Regions from separate parts of the Castellaniella ginsengisoli genome, predicted to be linked through region 4. Evidence: predicted binding sites of a transcription regulator. Region 4 holds the regulator's gene; each other region holds the start of a gene.
What was found. Region 4 encodes sigma-54, which starts transcription at its own class of promoters, with help from an activator protein. Its sites were predicted from a motif close to TGGCANGNAANCTGCTTT; they were not measured.
Positions count from the first base shown of each region.

Region 1 (3,047 bases), 320 kb from region 4:
GGCGGGCGTGTCCAGGGAGGGGCGGGCGGCGGGTTCGCGGCCTGCCGAAGAGAGGGCGGCTTGCCCGGCGCGGGCCGGCGAGGCGGCGCGGTAGGCGCCGGCGACGAAGACGGCGCCGCCCACGATATTGCCCAGCGTCACCCAGCTCAGGTTCCAGGCCATGCCGGCCAGGCTGACGGTGTCGGGGTGGTTGCCGGCCAGGGCCAGCAGCAGCAGGGTCATGTTGGCCACGCTGTGTTCGTAGCCGCTGGCGATGAAGGCCATCAGGCACCAGAAGATGACGATGCAGCGCGCGCTGTCGGAAGACAAGCGGGCGGACATCCAGACCGCTAGGCAGACCAGCCAGTTGCACAGCACGGCGCGGGCAAACAGGCTGGCGGCGGAGCCGTTCATCTTGTGGGCGGCGGTGCTCATGAGCAGGCCCTGGGGGTCGCTCAGCAGGCCGCCGCCGCCGCCCATGACGAACAGCCCCGTCAGCACGGCGGCGCCGCACAGATTGCCCACCCAGCTCACGCCCAGGACAGACCAGGCCTCGGCCCAACTGCCCTGGCCCCGGTAGCGGCGCAGCGCCATGACCATGGTGTGGCCGGTGAACAGTTCCGCGCCGGCGATGACGACCAGGATCAGCGCGATGCCGAACGTGGCGCCCATGACGAGCGGGCGGGTGTCCGGCGGCACGTGGCTGCCGAGGCTGAGGATCAGCAGGATGCCCAGGCCGATGTAGGCGCCGGCCAGCATGCAGCCTACGAAGAATCCGTGCGGCGCGAGGCGCAGCATCTCGAGTTTGGCGTTGGCGGCTTTCACGAAGCCGTCGATGGTGTCGTTGTACATGATGCGCTCCCTGTCGATGAAAGATGGTTATTCAGGGTTAAGCAATTCATGTGCCAATTTTTCCGGCCGTGCCGGGGCGGTCGGGTGCAAAGCGCGCTGCGCCTGGGCGGCGGAGCCCGGCGCCGGCATCCGGGAGACGGGAAACGGCCCCGGTGCGGGCCGACCGCACAGGTCGCGGGTGGGGCGCGCCTGCATCAATGCGGTGCCGGAGTGCACCATGGGCGGCCGATGGAGAGCGCTTAACAGTGAAAATGCTGGGGATCGCGCCAATCATGTCGCACCGTTTGACTGACGCCGGACCTGCTTGAGCCTAGAATGTGGATATGGAACCGCTCAATGTCCTTCGCTTTGCCGTGAGCGACCGCATCAATGATGTCGAGGTCGGGCTCAAGCACGTGCCTTTGAGCTTGCTCGGAGAGTTCCAGAAGGACGTGACCGAGTTTTTGCGTGGATCCTCCAGGGATGTCGATCCGGCAGAGGTGCTGGTATCGGTGGAAGATGGCTCTCTGGCCTTGGTGGCGACCGGGCTTATAGCGGCCACGGCATTGTGGGCGGATCTCGCTCAACTTGAAAACCCGGATGCGCTGGGCCGGATCGACCCAAAACGGGCGGCCGTGATAGAGCGCTGGCAGGCATCCTCACAACAGAACCCCCACCGTGTGTATCGGGTCGCGGACGTCGACGAACGTCGACACTGGCATATCAGCCATGAGACGGATTTTCGCAGGGCCGAGGATCCATGGGTGGCAATCGAGAAATATGTCTATGGCCGCATTGTGGATTGGGGGGGCAAGATCAAGGCTAACATCCACTTGGAAATGGATGATGGCATGGTGTTGAAAATATCGGCCGAGCAGGGTCTGTTGGCCCGAGAAGAACAGAATCGTCTGTATCGTCATGCCTTGCTGCATATTGCAGCCGAGGAAAATCTGCTGACCGGCGCGATCCGGGATCCGAAGCTGCTCTCGTTCGAATCGCACCAGCCTGTTTACGACGATGCGGAGTTTGAGGCCATGGTGCGGCGGGGGACTACCGCATGGTCGGGTGTTTCTGATGTGACGGCCTGGCTGGACGACCTGAGAAATGGTGGGGCATGACAGCGTCGGTCCTTCTCGACACCAGTTTCCGGCCCATTCCATTCAGCGTGCCCCATGGCCAGGTGGCGGGCGCCTTGTGGGGCGATCTTAACCCGCATAAGTCTGGTGTGTCGCGCCGGGTGGCGCGCGACGATGTCAAGTTGATCGCCCAGGCTTGTCACGAAAAAATCCCCTATATCCTGACGGAAGACAGATCTACGCTGCTCAAATACTGTGATCGTCTGAAGGTTTTGGAACGGTGTCGGATTCATGCCATTGCGTTGGCGGATGGGTTTTTTGATGCCTGCGCCTTCAACGAAGGCGGTCAGCAAGGCTTGGATTTGGCAGTGGATTGAATCTCGTTGTGGTTGAACAGGTCTTCCTCAAAAGGATGAGGGTAGGCAGTGGAAACCGCCCGGAATATCGGTAGAATGTCTGTCCCACATCCCATGAGCCTGGGCCGATGCGGCGCCGCCTGCGCCGGCCGGGGCAGGCAGGGGCACGCATGCCGGATCTGATAGCGCTCACTGAAACCGACGGCCTGCGCATCGCGCTGGCCTACGCCACACCCGACAACCTGGCCGGGCGCCCGGTGTATGCCCCCGGCGCCCGCTGCGCGCTGCGCCCGGCGGCGGCGGATTGCCTGCTTCGGGCGGCCCGCGCCGCCCGCCGCGCGGGCCTGGGCCTGGTCGTCTACGACGCCTACCGCCCGGCGGCGGCCCAGGCGGTGTTCTGGCGGATGCTGCCCGATCCTCGCTACATCGCCGATGCCTCGCTTGGGTCGAACCACACGCGCGGCGTGGCGGTGGATGTTGGCCTGATCGATGCGGGCGGCGCGCCGCTGGACATGGGCACGGGTTTCGACGACATGCGCGACCAGTCGCACCATGACCGCGACGACCTGCCGCCCGACGCGCAGCGCAACCGCCACATGCTGCTGGGCATCATGCTGCAGGCCGGGTTCTGCTCGATCCCGACGGAATGGTGGCATTACGAATTGCCCGGCGCGCAGGAATATGCGTTACTGCCGGAGAACGAGATGGTCGAAGTCGTCGCGGGCTGATCGGAAAGCCGGCCCCGCGCGGACCAGACCTGCAGGCGGGCGCGGCCCCGTGGGGGCCGGGCGTCCCGCCGATGATT
Region 1 is NZ_CP158257.1:1,334,831-1,337,877, forward strand. It holds gene ABRZ00_RS06285 (formate/nitrite transporter family protein) at 1-831, opposite strand, end outside; gene ABRZ00_RS06290 (hypothetical protein) at 1,155-1,928, shown strand; gene ABRZ00_RS06295 (hypothetical protein) at 1,925-2,263, shown strand; gene ddpX (D-alanyl-D-alanine dipeptidase) at 2,413-2,970, shown strand.
Region 1: the regulator sigma-54 is predicted to act here: its motif matches at 870-887, upstream of ABRZ00_RS06285 (formate/nitrite transporter family protein).

Region 2 (3,047 bases), 1.4 Mb from region 4:
CCGCGCCACGGGGCTGCCGGCGCTGGCCGACGATTCCGGCTTGTGCGTGCATGCCCTGGGCGGCGCGCCTGGCGTGCATTCGGCGCGTTATGCGCAGGCGTCTGACGGCACGCGCTCGGATGCGGCCAACAACGCCCGCCTGGTCGCCGAGATGGCGGGCCAGGCTGACCGGCGCGGCAGCTACGTCGCTGTCCTGGTCTACGTGCGCAGCGCCGACGATCCGAGCCCGATCGTGGTCGAGGGATCCTGGGACGGCGAGATCCTGGATGCGCCCCGCGGCGTGAACGGCTTCGGCTACGACCCGCACTTTTACCTGCCCGACCTGGGCATGACGGCCGCCGAATTGCCACTGGAGCAGAAAAACATCCTCAGCCATCGCGCCCGCGCGCTGCGCGGCCTGCTGCAGGCGCTGCGCAGTGAGTTCGACCTCGAACAGGCGCCGGTCGAGCGTGCGGCAAACGGAGCCGCCCGATGAAACGCCTGGTGCCTGTCCCCACTCCTGAACGCGAAGGCGACGGCCGTCCCGGCGTGCGCGGCAAGCCCGGCCTGGTGGCGCTGCCGCCGCTGTCCCTGTACGTGCATGTGCCCTGGTGCGTGCACAAGTGCCCGTATTGTGATTTCAATTCGCATGAACGCCCGGGGGAACTGCCTGAGGCCGAGTATCTGCGGGCGCTGGAGGCCGATCTGGAGCAGGCCGTGCCGGATGTCTGGGGGCGGCCGGTCTCGACGGTCTTCTTCGGCGGCGGCACGCCCAGCCTGCTGTCGGCCGAAGCGATCGACCGGATCATCGGCCTGTTCCGGGCCTATCTGAACCTGCCTCCCGATGTGGAGATCACGCTGGAGGCCAACCCCGGCACGGCCGAAGCCGGCCGCTTCCAGGGCTACGCCCAGGCGGGGGTGAACAGGATCTCGCTGGGCGTCCAGAGCTTCAACGACGACAAGCTGCGCCGCCTGGGCCGCATCCACGATGCCGCTCAGGCGCGGGCGGCGATTGAAATGGCCCAGCGCGCCGTGGGGCGCGTCAATCTGGACTTGATGTTCGCGCTGCCGGAGCAGACCCTGCCCGAGTGCGAGCAGGATGTGCGCGAGGCGCTGGCCTTCGGGACGGACCACTTGTCGCTGTATCACCTGACGCTGGAGCCCAATACGGTCTTTGCCAAATACCCGCCCCGCGTGCCGGACGACGAACTGGGTGCGGCCATGCAGGACCGGGTGGCCGAACTGATCCAGGCGGCGGGTTTCGACCGCTATGAGGTTTCTGCCTACGCGCGGTCCCATCAGGCCTGCCAGCACAACTTGAATTACTGGCGTTTCGGCGATTATCTGGGGATCGGCCCGGGGGCGCATTCCAAGATTTCCTTCCAGGATCGCATTACGCGCCAGGCGCGCGCGCGCATGCCGGATGCCTGGATGCGGCTGGCGACCGAAGGCGCCGGCAAGCATGTGGTCGAGCGTCGCGAGTTGAGTCATGGCGATCTGGGTTTCGAGTTCATGCTCAATGCCCTGCGCTTGCGCGAAGGCGTCGAAGGGGGGTTGTTCATCGAGCGGACGGGCCTGTCGCTGATGACCCTTCTGCCGACCATGCGCCGCGCGGTCGAGCGCGGCCTGCTGGAACCCGGCCTGGATAGGATCTGTGCCACGCCCCAGGGTTGGCGGTTCCTGAATGAACTGCAAATGGAGTTCCTGGCCTGATTTCGTCGCACGCACTAAAAAGGTGCGTCTCGTGCCGGGTCTGCACTAAAATGTGCACCCGAATGGTGCGCTGATGCGCAATGACGGCGAGAGCCGCACCCGTTTGGCGGGCGCTTGCTTTCGCGGATTGCCTGAAAAGTTGGCACGATCGTTGCTTATGAATCTGTCGAAGCCTCGGGCTTTCCCTTTTGACGACATCTAGTGCGCTGTCTGGCTCATCCCGGCGCATTGGGCACAGGAGCTTTTATGTCCACCCCTGAAAACGTTGTGCAGATGATCGCCGAACGCGAAGTCGCGTTCGTGGATTTCCGCTTTACCGACACCCTGGGTCGGGAACACCACTTGACCGTCCCCGCCGGTCTGGTGGATGAGGACCGGATGGAATCCGGCGTGGCCTTCGACGGCTCGTCGCTGCCCGGCTGGAAGGGCATTGAGGCTTCCGACATGATCCTGATTCCGGACACCGGCACGGCCCGTCTCGATCCTTTCCGCGAGGAAACCACGCTGATCCTGACCTGCGACGTGGTCGAGCCGTCCGACCTGAAGGGCTACGACCGCGATCCGCGCTCCCTGGCCCGGCGCGCGGAAGCCTATCTGAAATCCAGCGGCCTGGGCGATACCGCTTATTTCGGTCCGGAGCCGGAATTCTTCGTGTTCGACGGCGTGAGCTGGAACGCGGACATGAGCGGCAGTTTCGTCAAGATTTCGTCCGACGAGGGCGTGTGGTCCAACGCCAATGAGGCCAACGGCAACAATCTGGGCTACCGGCCGTCCGTCAAGGGCGGCTACGTGCCCGTACCTCCGGTCGATTCCTTTGCCGACATGCGCTCGGAGATGTGCCTGCTGATGGAGCAGATGGGCGTGCCCGTCGAGGTCCATCACCACGAAGTCGCCAACTGCGGCCAGATGGAGATCGGCACGCGCTTTTCCACCTTGGTGCAGCGCGCCGACTGGACCCAGATCATGAAGTACGTGATCCGCAACGTGGCCCACGTCTACGGCAAGACGGCGACTTTCATGCCTAAGCCCGTGGTGGGGGACAACGGTTCGGGCATGCACGTGCACCAGTCCATCTGGAAGGATGGCCAGAACCTGTTCGCCGGCAACGGCTATGGCGGCCTGTCGGAATTCGCCCTGTACTACATCGGCGGCATCATTCACCATGCCCGCGCCCTGAATGCGATCACCAACCCGGGCACGAATTCCTACAAGCGCCTGGTGCCGCACTACGAGGCTCCGGTCAAGCTCGCCTACTCCGCGCGCAACCGTTCGGCCTCGATCCGCATCCCCTACGTCAGCAATCCCAAGGCGCGCCGCGTCGAATCGCGCTTCCCGGACCCCCTGGCCAATCCGTA
Region 2 is NZ_CP158257.1:2,512,866-2,515,912, forward strand. It holds gene rdgB (RdgB/HAM1 family non-canonical purine NTP pyrophosphatase) at 1-475, shown strand, start outside; gene hemW (radical SAM family heme chaperone HemW) at 481-1,692, shown strand; gene glnA (type I glutamate--ammonia ligase) at 1,939-3,047, shown strand, end outside.
Region 2: the regulator sigma-54 is predicted to act here: its motif matches at 1,833-1,850, upstream of glnA (type I glutamate--ammonia ligase).

Region 3 (3,047 bases), 1.2 Mb from region 4:
CGATGCCCAGACGGCGCTTGAGACTGCCCACGCCGTAGAAGGCGGCCCAGGAAGCCAGCACGCCAATGACGAGCGAGGCGCCCGGGGCGACCAGGCCTGCGGCCGGCGTGATGCCTACCAGCCCCGCGATGGCGCCGGAGGCGGCGCCCAGCAGCGAGGCCCGGCCCTTCAGCATCCGTTCGGCCAGCGCCCAGGCCAATACACCGCTGGCGGCGGCCAGCAGCGTGTTGGCCACGGCCAGGACGGCTTGCTCATTGGCGGCCAGCGCCGATCCGCCGTTGAAGCCAAACCAGCCGATCCACAGCAGCGCGGCGCCGGTCAGGTTCATCGGCAGGCTGTGGGGCAGCATGGCCTCCCGGCCGTAGCCCAGGCGGGGGCCGACCCAGCGCGCGCCCACCAGGCCGGCCACGCCGGCGCTGATGTGAACCACGGTGCCGCCGGCGAAGTCGAGGGCGCCGCGCAGATGCAGCCAGCCGTCGCCGGCCCAGACCATGTGTGCGATCGGCATGTAGCCCAGCGTGAACCACAGGCCGGCGAAGGCCAGCGCCGCACCGAACCGGGTGCGCTCGGCCATGCTGCCGGTGATCAGGCCGCAGGTAATGGCCGCGAACGTCGCCTGGAACAGAGCGAACAGCAATTCGGGGATCGTGCCGAGCAGAGGCAGCGCGCTTTCCGCGCCCGCCTGGTGCAGTCCGGCCAGCCCCAGACGCGTCCACCCGCCCAGTCCGCCGAAGCCTTCGGTGAACACCAGGGAATAGCCGTAGGCGAACCACAGCACGATCACCAGCGTGCAGACGCCCAGCGTCTGGGTCATGACGGACAGCGCATAACGCTTGCGCGCCAGGCCTCCGTAAAACAGTGCCAGGCCGGGCACGCACATCAGCCAGACCAGCAGGGTCGAGGTCATGGTCCAGACCAGATCGCTCTTGTCCATGTCGGGAACTCCTTTTTTGAGGGTCAGAGGGCGGCTTCGCCGGTTTCGCCGGTGCGGATGCGCACGACGTGCTCGAGGGGCGTGACGAAAATCTTGCCGTCGCCGATCTTGCCGGTGCGGGCTGCCTGGCTCAGGCATTCCACGGTCATTTCGACCAGGGCATCCGGCACTGCGACCTGGATCTGCAGCTTGGGCAGGAAGTCGACCTGGTATTCCGCCCCCCGGTAGAGTTCGGTGTGCCCTTTCTGGCGGCCGAATCCCTTGGCTTCCGTGACCGTCATGCCTTGGATGCCGGCCGCTTCCAGGGCGGCATGGGTTTCCTCCAGTTTGAAGGGCTTGATGAGTGCGGTGACGAGCTTCATGAATACTCCTTTGCAGTGTGCAGGCAGGGGAAATAAAGCAAAAGCCATGCCAACTGCGGCAGGAAGGGGTATCGGGCGGGGAGGGAAGCGGGGCGAGGCGGGTGCGGACGGGATGCACCGCGTCGGTGCAGGCATGCCCCGAAAGAGGGCTTTTGTGTCCAGTTGTTGACCGCGCGACGCACGGCAACGCCCCTGTTTGAAGCGGTTTTCCCTGTGGATGGATGAGGGCAGGGGATGAGGATGTCTGTTGTTGCGCGGACATCAGTCATTACATGTCAGGGTTTACCCCCTATCCCAGGCCGCTAGAATTGTAACCAAGCCGGTTGTAACAAGCCGGCCTTCGACAATGATCCGCCATTTCATACAGCGGAATTTTGCATAGGGAAGATCATGAATATGACGCGTAAAACGCTGACTCTGGCCGCCATGGTGGCATCGCTGAGCCTGCTGGCCGCTTGCTCCAAGAGCGATGATGCTTCTGCGCCGCCTCCGGCGGCTCCCGCGCCTTCGACGGCGCCGACCCCGGCTCCCGTGCCTCCCGTCGCACCCGCGCCGCAAGAAGAGCAGAGTGCTCCGGCTGATCAGCAATCCATGCAGGACAAAATCAAGGATTCGGCCGAAGCGGTCAAGGAAAAGGCCGACGAACTGGCCAAGGATGCCGGCGAAGCCGCCGAAAGCGCCCGCGAATCCGTGAAGGAGGGCGCGGCCAAGGCCGACGCCGCCATTCAGGGCGCCATCGGCAACTCGGGTGGCGAGTCGAAGTAAGGCCATTTGATCGGGCTCCGGCGCGTGGGGCGAATTCATCCCGCAAGCCGCCCGCGCGACCTTCTCCGCCCCTATAGTGGGGGCGGAGTAGCGCGCCCGGGAGGAGCCGATGTCGCTTGCCGTTCTGTCCAGCCGGACCTTGTTTGGATTGCAGGTCCGGCCCGTGCAGGTCGAAGTCCACGTGGGCTGCGGCCTGCCTTCTTTTTCCATTGTCGGCTTGCCGGGTGCGGGCGTGCGCGAAAGCCGCGAACGGGTCCGGTCGGCGTTGCTCAGCAGCGGCTTCGAGTTTCCCGCCGGGCGCATCACGGCCAACCTGGCGCCCGCTGATCTTCCGAAGGATTCTGGCCGTTTCGATCTGCCGATCGCGCTGGGCGTGCTGCTGGCCTCGGGCCAGATCGCCGATGCACGGGGGCAGGTGCCCGAGGTGCGGCACTATGTGCTGGCGGGCGAATTATCCCTGACTGGAAGCATCATGCCCGCGGATGCCGCACTGGCGATCGCGCTGTCGGTGGCCCGGGATGACCCGCAGGCCATTCTCATCATGGCGCCGGCGGCGGCCGGTGTTGCCGCCCGGGTGCCCGGCTTGCGGGTGCTGTCGGCCGGAGGGCTGAGCGAAGTCGTGGCGCATTTCACCGATCGGGCGATGCTGCCCAGCGCCACGCCGGCAGGCCATGAGCCGGCGGACGAAGCGCCGGCGCCGTGCCTGTCCGATGTGCGGGGGCAGTCGGCCGCCCGGCGCGCTTTGGAACTGGCGGCCGCCGGTGGGCACGGGCTGCTGCTCAGCGGCTGTCCCGGTGTGGGCAAAAGCATGCTGGCCCGGCGTCTGCCCGGCCTGCTGCCTCCTTTGACCCCCGACCAGGCCTTGGAGGTGGCCGCAGTGCACGGTCTGGCGAGGTCCCGTCCCGCATGGTCCCGGGTGCCGCCATTCCGTGCCCCGCATCATGGGGCATCCATGCCGGCGCTGGTGGGAGGGGGCGCCCGTCCCC
Region 3 is NZ_CP158257.1:2,795,681-2,798,727, reverse strand. It holds gene ABRZ00_RS13325 (ammonium transporter) at 1-934, opposite strand, end outside; gene ABRZ00_RS13320 (P-II family nitrogen regulator) at 958-1,296, opposite strand; gene ABRZ00_RS13315 (hypothetical protein) at 1,687-2,061, shown strand; gene ABRZ00_RS13310 (YifB family Mg chelatase-like AAA ATPase) at 2,171-3,047, shown strand, end outside.
Region 3: the regulator sigma-54 is predicted to act here: its motif matches at 1,331-1,348, upstream of ABRZ00_RS13320 (P-II family nitrogen regulator).

Region 4 (3,047 bases):
TCGCCCACGCGCAAGGGCTCGTCGCGCGTTTGCCAGGCCCACAGGAGCACGTCCAGGGTGGCGCCGGAGAGTTGATCGGCCAGCAGGTGGAAAGAGGCCGGATCGACGGGCCGCAGGCGTGCGCGCGCCAGGATTGCGCGCACGGCCAGCCAGGTGAGATAGGCCAGCAGCAGAGAGCAGAGCGTGACCACCGCGCCCCAGAAGTAGGGGTTGTAGCGCTGAAGCAGCGCAGTGGCTTCCGCCCCCATGAGCCGGTTTCCGGCATAATCGATGCCGTTGCCAAAGGCCAACAGCCGATTCAGTACGTCGTACCAGATCAGGGCGACGGCCGCGACCAGCGCGGCCGCGATGATCTTGGACGTGGCTGTGAGCTTGAGCAGGACCCTGCGCAGCAAGGCATGGTCTCGACGGCTGGGGGCTTCGTTTCGTTCCGGTTTCATGACCCGTATTCTAGATTGAACATGCGCGCGCAACCATCCCTGGAGCTGGGCCAGCATCAACACCTGACGCTGACGCCACAGTTGCGCCAGGCGCTGGCGCTGCTGCAATGCTCGTCCCAGGAGCTGGACCAGGAGATCGCCCAGGCGCTGGCCGACAATCCGCTGCTTGAAATCGCCGATCCAGAGCCGGCGGTCCAGGCCGAGCAGTTGGACCGCCTGTGGTCGCAGCCCTCGCGCGCCGCCCTGCCAGAGGATCTGCCGGAACCGGGGCAGCCGCTCGGCCTGATCGATCATCTGCTGCAGCAATTGCACACCACCCGCGCCACGGAGCGCGATTGCCTGCTGGTCATCCGGCTGATGGGCGAACTCGATGAGCGCGGTTACCTGGAATTCGATCCGGCCGCGCTGGCCGACGGCCTGCCGCCGGGCCTGGAGGTCGAGGACGAGGAGTGGCTCACGGCGCTGAGCTTGCTGCAGTCCTTCGATCCCGCCGGGGTCGCCGCGCGGGATCTGCCCGAATGCCTGCGGCTGCAGTTGCGCGCGCGTGCCGATGAATGGCCGCCGGACGTGCTGGCCTGTGCCCGGCGATTGACGGAACACCTGGAGGATCTGGGCGCGGGCCGCTGGGGCCGGTTGTGCGCGGCGCTGGGCTGCGAACGCGCATTGCTGGATGCCGCCCATCGGGTTCTGCGGTGCCTGGACCCCCGCCCGGCGGGCGCCTGGCGCACCGACCCGGTGCATTACGTTGTGCCCGATGTCCTGTTCCATCGCGCGGCCGGCGGCTGGCGGGTCAGCCTGAATCCCGCCGTCGAACCCCGCGTGCGCCTGAATCCCGAACTGGCCGATGGCCTGGAGGGGCAGGCCTTGTCCCCCGAACTGCGGGACAGGGTGCGCGAGGCGCGCAGCTTGATCCACAATCTCGATCAGCGTCGGCAGACGATCCTGCGGGTGGCGGAATACCTTGCGCAGCATCAAAGAGCCTTTCTGGAATCCGGCGTGGCGGCGCTGCGACCGCTCACACTGAGGGAAGTCGCCCAGGCGCTGGAATTGCATGAGTCGACGATTTCCCGCGCCACGCGCCTGAAGTATGCGCAGACGCCTTGGGGCGTTCACGAGTTGAAATTCTTCTTCGGGACCGTGGTGCAGACCCGCTCGGGCGAGGAGACGTCGGCGCTGGCCGTGCAGGAACTGATGCGCGGGCTGCTGGCGGCGGAGCCGGCCGGCAAGCCCCTGTCCGATATGCGGCTGGCCCAGATGCTGAGCGAGCGGGACGTGGTGATTGCGCGGCGCACCGTGGCCAAGTATCGCGAAGCCATGGGCGTGCCCCCCGCCAGCGTGCGCAAGGCACGCGGCGCGGCCGATCGCTGAGCCGCCCCGACCGGGCCCGGTAAAACTCGGTATCATCCTGTTTTCACCCGCACGCGTCCTCATGTGGCATCGTTCGTCCTCTTTCGCGCGTCCCGCTAGCCCGCTGCTCCGGTATTGGCAGGCCGAGGCCGTGCGCCTGCGCGAGGCTCACTGGGGGCCGCTGGAAGACCGCGCCGCCTGCCAGGCCGCCCTGCGCCAGCCCGCCGATCTGCAGGCCCGCATCCTGGCGCGGGCCGCCTGGCTGGCCGAACACGACAATCTGCATGAACGCCTGATCCAATGGGCTGCCGGCGCCCGCTGGGCCTTGATCGCCGTGTGGCTGGCCGCGTGCCTGGCGGGCATCGGCACCGCCGCCGCCGTTCTGGGCCAGGGCCAGGTCAATCTGGCGCTGGCGCTGCTGGGGCTGCTGGGCCTGCACGTGCTCACCTTTCTGATCTGGCTGGCCGGCTGGCTGCCGGGGGTGTCCGGCTCGACCGCCTTGTCGAGCCTGTGGCTCTGGTTCACGCGGCGGCTGGTCCGGGGGGCCGATGGCGCTCTGGCGGCCCAAGCTTTTCTGTCCATGCTGGGCCGGGCGCGGGCCTGGAAAACCGCGATCGGGCTGATCAGCCACGGGGCCTGGACGGCCGCGTTCCTGGGGGCGGTGCCGACGCTGCTGCTGTTGTTGAGTACGCGCCGCTACACCTTTCATTGGGAAACCACCCTGTTGTCGTCGGATGCCTTCATCCGTGTGACGCGCCTGCTGGGCCATGTGCCCGGGCTGCTGGGCTTCCCTGCACCGGACGACGCCCAGATCGCCGCCAGCCTGGGCGCCCGGCCGGCGGCGGCCGGCATCCAGGCCGACTGGTCGTTATGGCTGATCGGCTGCATCGTCGTCTGGGGGCTGCTGCCCAGGCTGCTGGGTCTGATCGCCTGCGCGCTGCATGTGCGCCGCCGTCTGGCGCGCCTTGCGGTGGATCCGAATCTGCCAGGCTGGCTCGATCTGCGCGACCGCCTGATGCCCACGCATGCCAGCCTGGGCATCGACCGTCCGGCGCCGGCGCAGGGCGGCGGCGCCGGCCCGGCCATGCCGCCGGCCGCCATCGTCGACCAGACGGCGGTGCTGGCCTACGAACTGGGACCCGGCCTGGACTGGCCGCCGGCCGGTCTGCCGGCCGGCGTGGTGGATCTGGGCCGCTGCGACAGCCGCGAGGACCGTGCCCGTATCCGCGCATGGCTGAGCACACCGCCTGCGCACCTGCT
Region 4 is NZ_CP158257.1:1,012,548-1,015,594, reverse strand. It holds gene ABRZ00_RS04755 (hypothetical protein) at 1-440, opposite strand, end outside; gene rpoN (RNA polymerase factor sigma-54) at 462-1,808, shown strand; gene ABRZ00_RS04745 (DUF2868 domain-containing protein) at 1,870-3,047, shown strand, end outside.